2 regions of the Novosphingobium sp. BF6 genome follow, and region 1 is predicted to be linked to the other one. Evidence: riboswitches for the same ligand, from Rfam matches in the RefSeq annotation. Region 1 holds a riboswitch; the other holds the start of a gene.
What was found. A riboswitch is a leader RNA that binds a small molecule or an ion and turns the genes downstream of it on or off. The one in region 1 is predicted to bind cobalamin.
Positions count from the first base shown of each region.

Region 2: it holds a riboswitch for cobalamin, as region 1 does, so the genes downstream of both, AC4D6D_RS22980 (TonB-dependent receptor) here and cobW (cobalamin biosynthesis protein CobW) in region 1, are expected to answer to the same signal.

Region 1 is NZ_CM177776.1:1,359,210-1,366,873, reverse strand. Features, by position in the region: gene AC4D6D_RS21225 (FAD-binding monooxygenase) at 1-1,255, shown strand, start outside; gene AC4D6D_RS21220 (MarR family transcriptional regulator) at 1,298-1,774, shown strand; gene AC4D6D_RS21215 (CbtA family protein) at 1,801-2,571, opposite strand; gene AC4D6D_RS21210 (CbtB domain-containing protein) at 2,579-2,806, opposite strand; gene AC4D6D_RS21205 (histidine phosphatase family protein) at 3,003-3,584, shown strand; cobalamin riboswitch at 3,615-3,859, shown strand; gene cobW (cobalamin biosynthesis protein CobW) at 4,049-5,098, shown strand; gene cobN (cobaltochelatase subunit CobN) at 5,098-7,664, shown strand, end outside.
Region 2 is NZ_CM177776.1:1,804,801-1,812,464, forward strand. Features, by position in the region: gene AC4D6D_RS22955 (TonB-dependent receptor) at 1-866, opposite strand, end outside; gene AC4D6D_RS22960 (IS110 family transposase) at 1,171-1,485, opposite strand; partial or broken gene AC4D6D_RS22965 (IS5 family transposase) at 1,427-2,318, opposite strand; tRNA gene AC4D6D_RS22970 (tRNA-OTHER) at 2,398-2,485, shown strand; gene AC4D6D_RS22975 (hypothetical protein) at 2,507-3,070, opposite strand; cobalamin riboswitch at 3,401-3,642, shown strand; gene AC4D6D_RS22980 (TonB-dependent receptor) at 3,830-5,968, shown strand; gene AC4D6D_RS22985 (hypothetical protein) at 5,973-6,263, shown strand; gene AC4D6D_RS22990 (PepSY-associated TM helix domain-containing protein) at 6,260-7,664, shown strand, end outside.

The DNA.
Region 1 (7,664 bases):
GCTCGCCTATAGCGACTTTCCCGACATCCGCCTCAAGACCGCCATCCACTCGGCGAACGCGGGCAGTATCCTCATCATCCCGCGCGAGGGGGGCTACCTGGTGCGTCTCTATATCGAACTGGACAAGCTCGGAGAGGGCGAGCGCGTCGCGGCGAAGAACATCACCCAGGACCAGTTGATCGCCGCTGCCCAGCGGATTCTCCATCCCTACGTGCTCGACGTGAAGGAAGTGGCGTGGTGGTCGGTCTACGAGATCGGCCAGCGCATCTGCGACAAGTTCGACGACGTGCCCGCCGGGGAGGAAGCGTGCCAAGCGCCCCGCGTCTTCATCGCCGGGGACGCCTGCCATACCCACAGCCCCAAGGCGGGCCAGGGCATGAACGTGTCGATGCAGGACGCCTTCAATCTCGGCTGGAAACTTGCTGCCGTGCTTCAGGGGCAGGCGGCGCCCGACCTGCTGCACAGCTATTCGGCCGAGCGCCAGGCAATCGCCAAGGAGCTGATCGACTTCGACCGCGAATTCGCCGCCATGTTCAGCGCCAAGCCGAAGACCGACGAAGACGAAAACGGCATCGATCCCGCCGAATTCCAGCGCTATTTCGTCAAGCAGGGCCGCTTCACTGCGGGCACCGCCACGCGGTATCGTCCCTCGCCGCTCACCGGGGATGGCAAGCACCAGCATCTGGCCGAAGGCTTCCAGGTCGGCATGCGCTTCCACTCCGCACCCGTCGTGCGCCTCGCCGATGCCAGGCCGATGCACCTCGGGCATGTCGCCGAAGCGGATGGGCGCTGGCGGATCTATCTGTTCGCAGGCAGGGACGCTCTTGCTGCCGACGACGCCGTCGGCAAACTCTGCCGCTTCCTCGATAATGACCCCGGCTCGCCACTGCGCCGCCACACGCCGGCCGACGCCGACAGCGATGCCGTGTTCGATATTCGCGCCGTGTTCCAGCAGTCGCACCGATCGTTGTCGATGGACGCACTTCCCGATCGGCTCTGGCCGCGCAAGGGAAGGCTTGGCCTGCGCGATTACGAAAAGGCCTTCTGTGTCGATCCCGAGGCCGGAGACATCTTCGCCATGCGCGGAATCGATCGGGACCGCGGCTGCATGGTGGTGGTCCGCCCCGATCAGTATATCGCCGAGGTCCTGCCGCTCGATGCCCACGACCGGCTCGGCGCCTTCTTCGACGCCATTTTGAACGATCAGACCGTCAAAATCGTTACAAAACAACCGGCAGAGGCCAATCTCGCGTAACATCATCTTGAGCAGACGGCGGTTCTCACGCTAGGTGGCGCCATGAGCGACCTAGAGACCATGCCCGGACACCTGATCCGCCGCCTGCAACAGATTTCCGTTGCCCGTTTCGCGGCGCGCATGACCGAGGCCGGTCTCGACCTCACATCGGTCCAATACGCAGCGCTCCTGACGCTGTCCGATCATCCGGGGCTGGACCAGCAAACTCTGGCAGGCATGATCGCCTACGATCGCGTCACCATCGGCGGGGTGATCGACAGGCTCGTGCAGAAGCGTCTCGTCGACCGCGAGGTCAGCCCGACCGACCGGCGCGCGCGTGTGCTGATGTTAAGCAGCCAAGGCCGAGAGGTGCTGGATATCGCGGCTCCCCTGGTGGAGAAAGTTCAGGCCGACCTTATTTCGCATCTTACGACAGAAGAAGGCGCTATCTTCCTCAAACTTCTTCAGAAAACTACGCAGGCGGGTAACGAGCTGAGTCGTGCACCGCTGCGCCGCACGGTCAAAGCGCAAAGCTCCTGAACTATATCGGAGCTTTGCGCTGCAAGTTACCGAGCTCGCTTGAGAACCTGCTCCGCCCAAAGGCCGAAAGCCAGTCCGATCGTCGCCCAGAGAACCAACTGCGTGCCGATAGAAGCGACGCGGAAATTCCACAGGAGCACGGCAGGGAAATCGCCGGGGACTTCGTTGATCGTCGGCAGCAGGAACTGGCCGAGACCGACGATTCCGAGATAGACGACGAAGCCGAGCAGGGTCGCATCGAACCCCCGCCCCGGACGGGCCAGAGCGCCGCGGATGCGCGCCGCAACGACCGCCGCGCCAAGCGAGAGCGCAATCATTCCGAAGTAGGCGGCGGTGCGCAGCGCTACCGTCTCATGCTTGCCCACGGCGGGCGGGGTCTGCGGATACTTGATTGCAGGCACCACCACGACGAGCACGAACGTCAACGCCGCCAGCAGCAGCGCGAAACTGCGCGGGCCGAGGTGCCCCATGCGGCCATAGCCATAAGCGAAGACGAGCGAGAATATCCCGCCGACCGCCGCGCCGTAAAGCGCGAGCGCCGTCACCAGCCCCGCGCCCTTCTGGGTATCGCGGCTGACGAGTTCCTCTTCCTGCGGTTCGGGGTGGGCCATTCCGGCGTGTTCGGGAGCCGCATGTTCAGGCGCAGCGTGTTCAGAGGGGGCAGGGGCCGAGTGGCTTTCCTCATAGCCGATCGCCAGATCGATCTGCGGTTCCGCAAAACCGCGTGCGAAGAGCGTGGCAAGCAGCGCGCCCAGGATGCCGGCAAGCATCCCGCGCCAGAGCAGGTCTCTTGTCATCGCTGGATCAGTGGCAGGGGAAGCCGAGAAGATGGCGTCCATCGTGCACGAATTCGTGCACGTACATGCCCTGGAACAGCGAGAAAGCGCCCTGCTCGGTGCTGACGAAATAGATGAAGATCACCGCCAGCAGCGTGCCGAGCACGGCCCAGGGGGCGATGTCTTCAAGCGGAATGGCATTGCCGCCCTCTACCGGAATGAAGGCATCATCGAAAACTGCGGCGGAAACAGCCATTGTCATGCTCCTTGGCGGGATTGCGCGTCCCCGGAAAATCTGCTGCCGAGAAGGAAGGTCTGGCTCTCGACGGGACGGTTCCCGTGCGATTACAGTGGCGCGACCGCGCCGGATTCTCACCGGCTTCTTCGATACTCGACGCCGCATCCTTAGGACCGCGCGGGCTGCGGCGTCAACGACTTCACGGAATTTACGCTTGGCGACGCCCCTTCTGCTGATCTGCATCGCCGCCACGGCATCGAGCCGTGAGGGCGGTTTTCCCGACCCGGCGGAACCGCTCGATGTCGCCGGTGCCCGCGCGGCCGCGCGCGCCGCGCTTCCGGATCGCTTCCGCGCGGCGGTGTATCGCAGTCCTTCCCGCGCCGCCGCCGAGACTGTCTCGGCGATGAAGCTGGTTGCGAGCGGGGACACCGCGCTTGCCGATCTCGGCCATGGCAGCTGGACCGGCCGCTCCTTCGCCGAGATCGAGGCTGGCGAACCGGGCGCGCTGGCCCTCTGGCTCGCGGACCCGACGCGGGGTGCGCCGGGAGGCGAAACCATGGAGCAGGCCCGCAATCGCGTCGGAACATGGATGGACCGCATGGCCGCCCAGAATGCACCGGTCTGCGCGATCACCCATCCCATGATCGTCCGCGCCGCCCTCGCCCATGCGCTGGCCCTTCCCCTGCCCGCGACGCTCGCCATCGACGTGGCGCCGCTCTCGCACACGGTGCTCTCGTTCAACCGCTCATGGCGATTGCAGTCGCTGGGGCTTGCGAGCGAGCACGCGCCCAGCTAATCGCCTCCGGGTTCGAGGGACACGTTGTGCCTCGGACATGATCGCGCCGGTGCCCCGCAAGGGGCTTAATATGGGAACACGGCAAGGATGGTTCGCCATCCGGAACCGGGGCTGTCCCTGCAACTGTAAGCGGCGAGCGCGATGCACATTCGCGGCGGGACGACGATCTCCGCCGCAGCCACTGGGCCGGACGCTAAATCATGCGGGGCCTGGGAAGGCGGTGCATCGCGTGATGACCCGCGAGCCAGGAAACCTGCCGGCGTCGATGTCGCTCTTGCCCGCGTCCAGGGGATGGCCGAGGCACGGTAACTCTTCCGTCTGAGCGACGTGATGCATGCGGCCGGGGCCGCAGCGGCATGCCGTGTCGGGCGCCCGTGCGCCGGTCCGACCCGGCGCGCCGCCATCGTCGCGCCCGCGACGGGAAGCCCCGCCGTTTCAGGTCGCTGGCGCGCGGGAGACGATATATGAGCAAAGTTCCCACCACCGTCATCACCGGCTTCCTCGGCGCCGGCAAGACCACGCTGATCCGCCACCTCCTCCAGAACGCCAAGGGCCGCCGCCTCGCGCTCATCATCAACGAGTTCGGCGATGTCGGCGTCGACGGCGAACTGGTGAAGGGCTGCAATGACGAAGCCTGCCCGGAAGACGACATCGTCGAACTGGCCAACGGCTGCATCTGCTGCACCGTCGCCGACGACTTCCTGCCGACCATGCAGAAGCTGCTCGACCGCGAGAACAAGCCCGACCACATCATCATCGAAACCAGCGGTCTTGCCCTGCCCAAGCCGCTGGTAAAGGCCTTCCAGTGGCCCGACATCCGCACCCGCGCCACCGTTGACGGCGTGGTCGCGCTGATCGACGCCGATGCCGTCGCAGCGGGACGCTTCGCCACCGACGAGGCGGCACTGGCGGCGGCCCGCGCGGCGGACCCGATGCTGGACCACGAAAGCCCGCTGGAAGAATTGTTCGAGGAACAGCTCGGCTGCGCCGACATGGTCGTGCTCAACAAGACCGACCTCGTCGATGCCGATGCCCTCGCCCATGTCGAGACGCTGGTGCTGGCCGAAACGCGCCCCGGCGTGAAGATCGTGCGCGCCGATCACGGCGCTGTCGATATCGCCGCGCTGCTGGGCATCACCGCCGCTGCCGAGGACGATCTCGACTCCCGACCCTCGCACATCGACGGGTTGGACGAGGACCACGACCATGACGACTTCGACAGCTTCGTCGTCTCCGGCGGCGATGTGGCCGATCTCGACGCCCTGCTCGCTCGCCTGAAAGACCTGATCGCAGAGCATGACGTGCTGCGCGTGAAGGGCATGGTCGCGGTCGGCGGCAAGCCCAGCCGCCTTGTCGTGCAGGCCGTTGGCCCGCGCATCCAGCACTTCTACGACCGTGCATGGCTGCCGCAGGAAGTGCGCCGCACGCAGCTCGTCGTCATCGGCCAGAAAGGGCTGGACCGCGCTGCCATCGAGGCGGGGCTTGCCGGAGTTCTCGGCACTGTAGACGCCTGATGCACCTGCTGTCCGCCACGCCGGGAACGAGCTCCAACGGCGAGGAGGCGATCGACCTCGACCAGTCTCCCGGCGACATGGTGATCCTCACCGTGGCGGACAGCGAACTCGCCTGCTTCGCGGGCGCGGCGGCGCGAATGCCAGAAGGCGCGCCCAGCATTCGCCTCGCGAACCTGCTGCAACTGCGCCATCCCTACTCGATCGATCTCTATGTCGAGAAGGTGATCGCCAAGGCCACGTTCGTCTGCGTGATCCTGCTCGGCGGCAAGAGCTACTGGGGCTACGGCATCGACGAAATCGCCCGCGTCGCGCGCGAGAACGGCATTGCCTTCGCCGCCATCGCAGATGGCCGAGAGGCCGATCCCGCACTCGACCGCGCCTCCACCCTGCCCGCCGATCTGTGCGAGCGGATGCGCGACTATCTGCGGCAGGGCGGCACGGCCAATGCCCTGTCGTTCCTGCGCACCGCCGCCCGGACCATCGGCCATGACGCAGGCGAGCCGGACGATCCGGTGCCGGTGGCCGATGCCGGGCTCTACCTTGCGGGCACCGAGCGCCCCGGGCTTGCCGAAGTGCAGGCGGGCTGGACCCAAGGTCGCCCGCTCGCCCTGCTGGTGTTCTACCGCGCGCTGATGATCGCTGGCACGACGGACGCCGTGGATGCCATGATCGCGGCGCTGCGGGAGCGCGGGTTCAACGTCGCCGCCGTTCACGTCCGCGCCTTGCGGGAGCCTTTCGCCGTGGATTGGCTGGGCGGATTGCTGGGCGAGATCGCGCCAGATGTGATCGTCAATGCCACCAGCTTCGCCTCCTCCTCCGCAGGCGACGACCGCAAGCCGGGCGTTCTGGAAAAGGCCGACTGTCCGATCCTGCAAGTCGCCTTCGCGGGCGTCGAGGAAAGCGAGTGGCAGGGCGCCGCCCGCGGCCTTGGCCCGCGCGATCTCGCCATGAACGTGGCGCTGCCGGAAATCGACGGGCGCCTGTTCACCCGCGCCGTCGCCTTCAAAGCCGCCGAGCGCTTCGATGAAGTGACCCAGTGCGGCATCGTCGTTCCGCGCGTCGCGCCGGACCGGGTGACCTTCGTCGCCGATCTCGCCGCCAACTGGGCGGGCCTGCGCCGTACCCCGTCCGCCGAGCGCCGCGTTGCGCTGGTGCTGGCGAACTACCCCAACCGCGACGGACGCATCGGCAACGGCGTCGGCCTCGACACCCCCGCCAGCACCGCCGCGATCATCGCCGCGCTGACCGAGGCAGGTTACGATACCGGCGAAGCGCCAAAGGACGGCGCCGCGCTGATGCGCGTGATGACCGGCGGCGTTACCAACGACCTGACATCGCTGGACCGGCCCGGCGAAGATTCCCTGCCGCTTTCGACCTACGAAGCCGCCTTCGCCGCGGTGCCCGAAAGCGCGCGCAAGGCCATGGTCGAACGCTGGGGCGAGCCATCCGCCGATCCGTTCGTGCGGGACGGCGCGTTCCGCCTGCCGGTGCACCGCTTCGGCAATCTCGCCGTCGCCGTGCAGCCCGCGCGCGGCTACAATATCGATCCCAAGGCCAGCTACCACGATCCGGCCCTGCCGCCGCCGCACGCCTACCTCGCCTTCCACGTGTGGCTGGCGCAGGACTTCGGCGCGCAGGCGGTGGTCCATGTCGGCAAGCACGGCAATCTGGAATGGCTGCCCGGCAAAGCCATCTCGCTCTCGCGCGAGTGCTTTCCGGAGATATGCGCCGGGCCGCTGCCGCAACTTTATCCCTTCATCGTCAACGACCCCGGCGAAGGCACGCAGGCCAAGCGCCGCATCGGCGCAGTGGTCGTCGATCACCTCACCCCGCCGCTGACCCGCGCCGAGACTTACGGTCCGCTCAAGCAGCTTGAGGCGCTGGTGGACGAATACTACCTCGCCGCCGGAATGGACCCGCGCCGTCTCGACCGGCTGCGGCGGGACATTCTCGATTTGGCGCGCAGCCATGGCCTCGACCGTGATGCCGGGGCCAGCGGCGACGATGACGATGCGCTCTCGGCCATCGACAACTACCTGTGCGAGTTGAAGGAATTGCAAATCCGCGACGGTCTGCATGTCTTCACTAGATCGCCCGAAGGCCGATTGCGGCGCGACCTGCTGGTGGCACTGGCCCGCACCCCGCGCGGTTATGACCATGACGGACAGGCCTCGCTGCTGCGGGCGATGGCGGAGGACTTCGGGCTGGATTTCGATCCGCTCGACTGCCGGATGGGCGATCGCTGGAATGGCGCCCGACCGGAACCGCTCGGGGCGATATCCGATGAACCATGGCGCACCCACGGCGACACCGTCGAACGGCTCGAACTGCTCGCGGCGGAATGGGTCAGCGAAACGACCCAAACCCCGCTCGTCCTGAGCCTGTCGAAGGACCACAGCGCGGCGCCAGCATCCTTCGACAAGCTCAGGATGAGCGGAGCGGGGGACAGGACGCTGGCCGTCCTCGACGCCATCCGCACCGACCTCGCCCCCCGCATCGATCTCTGCGGCCCGCGCGAAGCCGAGGCCCTGCTGGCCGGTCTCGATGGCCGCTTCGTGCTGCCCGG
Region 2 (7,664 bases), 450 kb from region 1:
GGCGTGTTGACAGAATTGAGCCCAAGCGAACGGTAGGTGCCATCGGCGAATCCGGAAAGGCCGTGTTGCTCGTTGTACTCACCGATCAGGTAGATCGAGAGATTGTCCGTCGCCTCGAAGAGGTACTTGCCCCGAATACCAAACTGACGATTTGAGTCTTCGTATCGCGCGGGAACGTCGCCCGAAACGTGGTCAGTCAGGGAATCCTGATAGTTGTAGATCCCGCTAACACGCAGCGCTGAATTTGCCGATACAGGAAGATTTACAGTCGCACGCGCGATGACGCCTTCACTGCCGCCGGGCCGGGCATCTGCCTCCAGATCGAAAAGGGTTTCGGTGATCCCGATCCGGGGGCGAACCGTCGTGATATTAATCAGGCCTGCGGATGCATTTTTGCCGAAAAGGAGACCTTGTGGGCCATTGAGGACTTCAACTTGCGCAACGTCCAGGAAAGCGTTGCCGCCCGCAAGTGGCCTGCCAATGTTCACATCGTCGATCGCCATCGCTACGCTCGAATCGATCGTCGTCGAGAAGGCCAGCGTACCGATGCCGCGGATTGAAAAGCTGCTCTCCTGCCCGATTTGAAGACTCGGGGTCGCGATCGTCAATTGCGTCGCCTCGTTCAGACCGCGTTCCTTAAGCGTATCTGCACCAATTGCAGTGACGCTTACCGGCACATTCTGAAGTCGCTCCGGGCGGCGCTGAGCGGTTACGACGATCTCCGCGATCGAGGTCTGCGATGCTGCTGAATCGGCCGTAGCGGAGTCTGGATCTTGGCCATGCGTAGTCCCGGACTGCGCATGGGCAGAAGCATGAATTCCGATAAGTGCAATGCTGCCGGCGGATGCAAGCCAAACTGCTTTCAAAGTTCTCTCCCGTGTTTTTTATGACGTCCGTTTTTCCGGAGCATGCCAATTGCTACTGCCTCGATAATGATAACGGAAATGATCTCTTTTTATGGATATGTATAAGTGCGGTGTATACATCGGCGGCGCCGTGCGGGGTGATCTCTGCCGATCTGGTGACAACACCATTCGGAAACAGATAGGGTTTTGAAGAGGGGCCGTTTCAATCTGACCGGTCTGTCGGATTATCTTATCGAAACGGACGGGGGCCTAACTGGTGTTGCTCGCAAAAATCGCGGGTTGACCGAAACCGAACTGGGGAAGGTTAAGCTGCGCGAGCCCCAGCAGCATCGTGCGGATCCGTCTTGTTCGCCTTCATTGCCTTCAGACTCTGGTGCGCCTGCCGGGCATCGATGCACACCACCGGGACACCCAGTTCACGCAGACCAAGGCAGATCGCCGGTGACAAGCCCCAAGTTTCGATCACGGCTCGCTCGATAGGACCATATCCCTCCAGCATCATGGCGATCGCTTCGGGGGAACTCTCTACTTTCTCCGAGACCAGCTTCCGACCATTCTCATCAACGATGCAGACCTGCGTGGATTCCATCGACAGGTCCAATCCGGCATAGTGCTTCATGGCTGCTTCCTTCCTTCAGGATTCGACAACCAGAAGTGTGCGCTGCAACCGAGGTCCGAGCGAAGCAGCCGCAATCACACGATGACTCATAAACCCGTAGCCACATAGAGGCGAGTTGGACCATGGCGAGGAAGTTCTCGGCCAGCTTATCGTAGCGGGTAGCAATACGCCGGAAGTGCTTGAGCTTGGAGAAGAAGCGTTCGATCAGGTTCCGCTCGCGGTAGAGCCAAGTGCTGAAGTACGGTTTCGACCTGCGGTTGGACTTCGGTGGGATATTGGCGAATGCGCCCCTCTCGCGGAGAGACGCCCGGATGCGGTCGGCATCGTATGCCTTATAGGCCAGCACTATCGTTCCGGCACCCACATGGTCGAGCAGGCCATCAGCAGTTTGACCGTCATGGCTTTGCCCGGCGGTCAGGCTCAACCGGATCGGGACGCCTTGCCCTTCGACGACCGCGTGGATTTTTGTCGCGAGCCCCCTCGGGAACGACCGAGACAATGATCTCGATCCCCCTTTTTGCCGTCGCGGCCTGCTGGTGGGCGCGAACGGACGTGCTGTCGATCATCTGTATATCGCCATCGTGGGCGGCGGTGAGGACGTCCATCATCCGGTCCCAGACGCCCGCCTTTCGCCATCGAGCGATGCGATTGTAGCAGGTGGTGCGCGGACCGTATCGTTCAGGCAGGTCGCGCCAAGGCGCACCGGACCGAAGCACCCAAAAAATACCGTTCAGCACGCGACGATCATCAACACGGGGCACGCCTCGCGGCTTATTGGGCAGCAGCGGCTCGATCACGCGCCATTCGAAGTCGGTCAGATCGTATCGGCTCATGCCGAGCCAGAATCACCTCCCAAGCGCCAAGGAAAGGTCTTTGTTGGCGGCGTGCCCAACTTTGCGCTAAACCGCCGGGGCCAGCGTGACGGAATTGGTAGACGTATCACCACAGTGATCCTGAGCCTTACGGCTTAGGTTGCGGGTTCGATCCCCTGCCGTTGGCGTCCCATCTATGGGTTCACGACCTAGTCCACGCCCAGAAACCGGCCATCGGTATCGAAGCGGCAGTTGAAGAATTTTGTCCCTTTGCTGCCGTCGCTGCGGTCATACCAGCCCTGCACAATGTAGCCGTTGCGTTGCTGGATGGGGGCATTTGCTGTGACTTCACTTGGACGGCGATCAAATCGGGCACTGGCCTCGTTCCGACAAATCCGGGAAAGTTCGTCTCCGGCGACGTAGCCGTGGGAAGGGGCGCTACGACGATCATACTCAGTAGCGCGGCGATCATTGGGGCCGGCGCCCATTCGGCAGTCGGCCGGTAGCGTTGGCGTGACCGAACTATAGCGCCCGTCCATCGTTGCGACGGTCACGCATTGATGGCGGTCCTTGCTCCACCAATAGGCATAACTGCGATCGTCGCCCTTCTCACCGCCCACGTTGCGATACCCGCGACGTTCCAGTTCCGCCTCAGCTTGCCCAGCTCGTGCCCCGACCATATCCTCTAGTCCCGTGGATTGGCCAAAAGAGTTCGACGGCGCCAATGCTGTGGCGACCGCTGCAAGGGCTAAAAAGCGGGAAGAGGAAGGCATGCACGCACCTCATCGACAAGTTTGGAACTGTTCAACCTTTTAAATTCAACTGGTTCTGCGCGCCACGGGAATCCACACCACTTTGCCCAGCCCAAGTCAATTTCTTGATTTTCATCGGAATTTAGGCGCGCAGCCGACTAATGTGCTCTTCAACCCATCGGCGCGGGCGTCGTCCAGCGATTCCGAAAGTCAGCTTTCGCGATGGCCAAAATGGCCGCTGAGCGAACGGGATGAGCGCATACCGGCCGTCGAGTCATGACCAAATCCTACACTCCACGAATTTCTTGCTATCCCGTTCGATAACCCATAGTGCCCAGCCGTCCCCCTGACGGGGGATGAGATCGCGTTGGTGCTTCGAAAGAGGCTTAAAAGGGAACACGGTGAGAGGGCTCGTCCTTCGAAGCCGAGGCTGTCCCTGCAACTGTAAGCGGTGAGCGCGATGCATATCGCGGCAGGCCAAGGAGCCTTGCCGCAGCCACTGGGCCGGACGCTAACTCCTGCGAGGCCTGGGAAGGCCGTGCATCGCGCGACGACCCGTGAGCCAGGAGACCTGCCAGCGTCCGGTCGCTCTTGCCTTGGTCCAGGGGATGGCCGCGGCACGGTATACTCCGTCTGAGCGACGAACTTGCGGCCAGGCCGCAACGGCGGGTTTCGCCGGTCGCTCGTTCGCGCCCGGATTCCGCCGCTGCGCCCGCGCGGGGGAAGTCCCTCACGCGGGAACCTGTCCGTTCGACTGGGAAACGCAACGGGGATACTATCATGAAAACCAGAACGCTTCTTTCCGGCCTGCTGCACGCGGGCGCGTCGCTGGGCGCGCTCGCTCTGGCTGCCGGATCCGCACAGGCGCAGGACTCCGGGCCGGACAACACCGAAAGCCGGGCGGAAAGCATCGTCGTCACCGCGCGCAAGGCCGGCGTCCTGCAACTGGACCAGACGGCGAATGCGTCGAGCCGCCTCGGGCTGACGCCGATGCAGACGCCGGCCAGTGTCGATGTCATCACCAAGGAGATGATCCGCAGCTTGGGCGACCGCACCGTCGTCGCTGCCGCCGCACGGGCGCCGGGGCTCATCAACAACAGTTCGGCCTTCGGCTATTCGCTCAGTTCGCGCGGGTTCACCGGCTATACCTCGGTGATGCAGCTCTACGACGGGATGCGCGTCTACACCACGACCACGCAGACCTTCCCCGCCGATCCGTGGATGGCCGAGCGAATCGAAGTGCTGCGCGGCGCGGCTTCGGTGCTCTACGGCGAAGGCGGCATCGGCGGCGCGATCAACGTCGTGCGCAAGCAGCCCAATACCGATCATGTCGAGGGCGAAGTGCGCCTCAGCGGCGGTTCCTTCGATACTTATGCGGCGGCGGGCGGCATTGGCGGACCGATCGGGGACAGGCTCTCCTACCGGGTGGACGTCAGCTACAATCGCTCGGACGGGTGGATGGAGCGTGGCCGGTCGCGCAGTCTGGCGCTCTCGGCGGCGCTGCGCTGGCAGGCCCGCGACGATCTGGTGCTGACCTTGACGCACGACCGCGCCGATCTCGACCCGACGATCTGGTACGGCACCCCGCTGCGCGACGGCAAGCTGGTACGCGATTTCCGCAAGAAGAACTACAACATCGCCGACAGTTCGCTGCGTTTCGACGATGCCTGGACGCAGGCCAAGGCGGAATGGACGCCTGCCGAGGGGGTGACGATCACCAATGTCGCCTACTACCTCACCGGCTTCAAGCACTGGCGCAATGCCGAAGGCTATGCCTGGTCCGGTGACCAGATCCGCCGCTCCAGCTATCTGGAAATCTTCTACAAGACCAAGCAATGGGGCGACCGCTTCAACGCCGTGTTCGACCACAAGCTGTTCGGCCTGGACCACCGCCTGAGCCTCGGCGGCGAGTACAATAGCGGCGACCTGCTGCGCACCGACAGCTCGCCCAACACGCGCTTCGACCTGATCGATCCTTACGACTATACGCCGGGGACCTTCCTCGATGGCACTTTCGGCACGCGGTACAAGTACAAGACCGATGTGCAGCAATGGGCGCTGTTCGGAGAGAGCAGACTGTCCTTCTCCGACCGGCTCTCGCTGGTGACGGGCCTGCGGTACGACCGCCCGAAGACCGAGCGCCACGATGCGCTCGATCCCGCGACGGACTATACCGCGCGCTATCCCAGCACCAGTTGGCGCGTGGGGCTGGTCTACAACCCGGTCGATACGGTCTCGCTCTACGCGCAATATTCGGCGGCCGCCGATCCGGTGACGGCGCTGCTTACCGCCACATTGGCGCAGACCAGCTTCGACGTTTCGACCGGGCGGCAATGGGAAGCCGGGGCCAAGGCCACCTTCCTCGACGGACGCGGCGAGTTCACCCTGTCCGCCTATCGCATCGTCAAGAAGAAGATCCTGACCCGCTCGGCCAATGATCCCACGGCATCGGTGCAGGTCGGCCAGCAGTCGTCCTACGGCGTCGAGGCCTCGTTCGGGCTGGCTGTGACGAGGGACTTCAGCATTCTCGCCAATGGCACGATCCTGAAGGCACAATACGACGATTTCGACGAACTGGTAGGCACGGCACTGGTCAGCCGGGATGGCAATATGCCGATCGGCGTGGCGGAGCAGGCGGCCAACCTTTGGCTGTCGTGGCGACCGCTTCAGCCGCTGCATCTCGACGCGGGGCTGCGTTATGTCGGCAAGCGATATTCCGATGCCGCCAATACCCGGCTCATCCCGGCCTACACGCTGGCCGACGCCTCGGCTCGCTACGACCTTGGCGAGAAGACGAGCCTAACGCTCAATCTGCGCAACGTCTTCGACAAGATCTACGTCCAGAACAGCTATTCCACCTCGCAGTGGATCCTCGGCGAACCGCGCAGCGTGGCGGTGACCTTCGAGCAGCGGTTCTGACGGTATGGCGAGGCAGGAACCCGGCTGGCGCACCGTCACCGCGCGCGTGCTGGCGGCGAGCGCTGGGGCCTATGCGCTATGCTACGCCTGGATCGGCGCGGCAGTGCGGCTGCTGCCGATGGAGGCGGTGGACGCCACTATCCTCGCCACCTGCCTCGCCTTCGTACTGTTCGTCGTCGTGATCCTGCGGGCCTTCGCGCTCCGCAGCGCGCGGCGCGTGTGGCTGGAATTGCTGGCGGGCACGGTGTTGCCGATCTGCCTGATGCTGGCCGCGATACCGGGAGGCTGGCGGTGAAAGACACGCTGCGCCAGTCGATGGGCTGGCTCCATACGTGGTGCGGATTGCTGTTCGGGTGGGTGCTTTTCGGGGTGCTGCTGACCGGATCGCTGGCGGTATTCTATACCGAGATCAATCTATGGACGACGCCCGAACTGCGCTCTCCCGTCGCGATCGATCGCAGCCATGCGGTAAGGATAGGGCGGGACTACCTCACCCGCGTCGCACCCGATGCGCGGCAGTGGCGGATCGTGATCCCCACCCCGCGCGAGCCGGTGCTGCGCCTCGTCTGGACCGACCGCGCAGGCAAAGCCACGACGCATCGGCTCGACCCGCAGACCGGCAGACGCATCCCGCGCGACATGGACGCGGGGTTCTTCTTCATGCGCTATCACTACACGCTGGGGATCGACCGCAAGTCCAGCCAGCTCGGCTTCCTGATCGTCGGCGCGGCAGGCCTGGCGATGCTGGCCGCCTCGATCAGCGGGGTCATCATTCACAAGCGGATCTTCCGCGATTTCTTCACTTTCCGCCCCAGGGCCTCGCGCCAGCGGGCGTGGATGGACGCGCACAACGTCCTCTCGGTGCTGCCACTGCCGTTCCACGTGATGATGGCCTATACCGGGCTGGTTCTGATCTATTACGCCTATATCCCCGCCGGGGTGGCCATGCTGAACGGCGGCGACGTGAAAGCTTATCAGAGCGCGGCGGCACAATCGGTTTACATCGACAAGAACACGCCGCCGGGACCGGTTCGCCGCACGGTGGAGCTGATGCCGCTGGTGGCGCGCGCCGAGAAAGCCTGGGGCGGTGGGCCTTCGGTGAATATCTATGTCGCCAATCCCAACCGCGCCAACGCCGCAGTCGAAATCTGGCGCCAGCGCGACGACCGCATCGCCAATTTCCCGGACCGTGTGGACTTCGCCGGCACTGACGGCAGGTTGCTGCGGGTGCTGGTGAAGCGCTCGCCTGCAAGGGAAGTGCAATCCTTCCTCGCCGGACTGCACTTCATCGAGTGGGGCGGCGTCGGCGCGCGCTGGCTCTACTTTCTGACCGGGCTTTGCAGCGCGGCGATGGTCGCGGCGGGACTGGTGCTGTTCACCGAGAAACGCGCCCGCCGGGGCATGTCGGGCTCCCAAGCGATGGCGAGCCGGATAACCGTGGCTGCAATCGCCGGAAATATCATCGCCTGCGCCGCCTATCTCCACGGCGAGAAGTCATTACCTTCCGGCGTCGAAGACCGGCACAGCCTGGCAGCGTCCATTTACTTTTTCGCCTGGCTGCTGAGCCTCCTGCATGCCGTTGTACGGCCCTGGGCCCGCGCATGGACAGAGCAGTTGCGTGCGGCGGCGCTGCTCTGCCTGACTATTCCGTTGAGTACTGCCCTCGCGGGAATGCCGCTGATGTCGACGTTGGCTG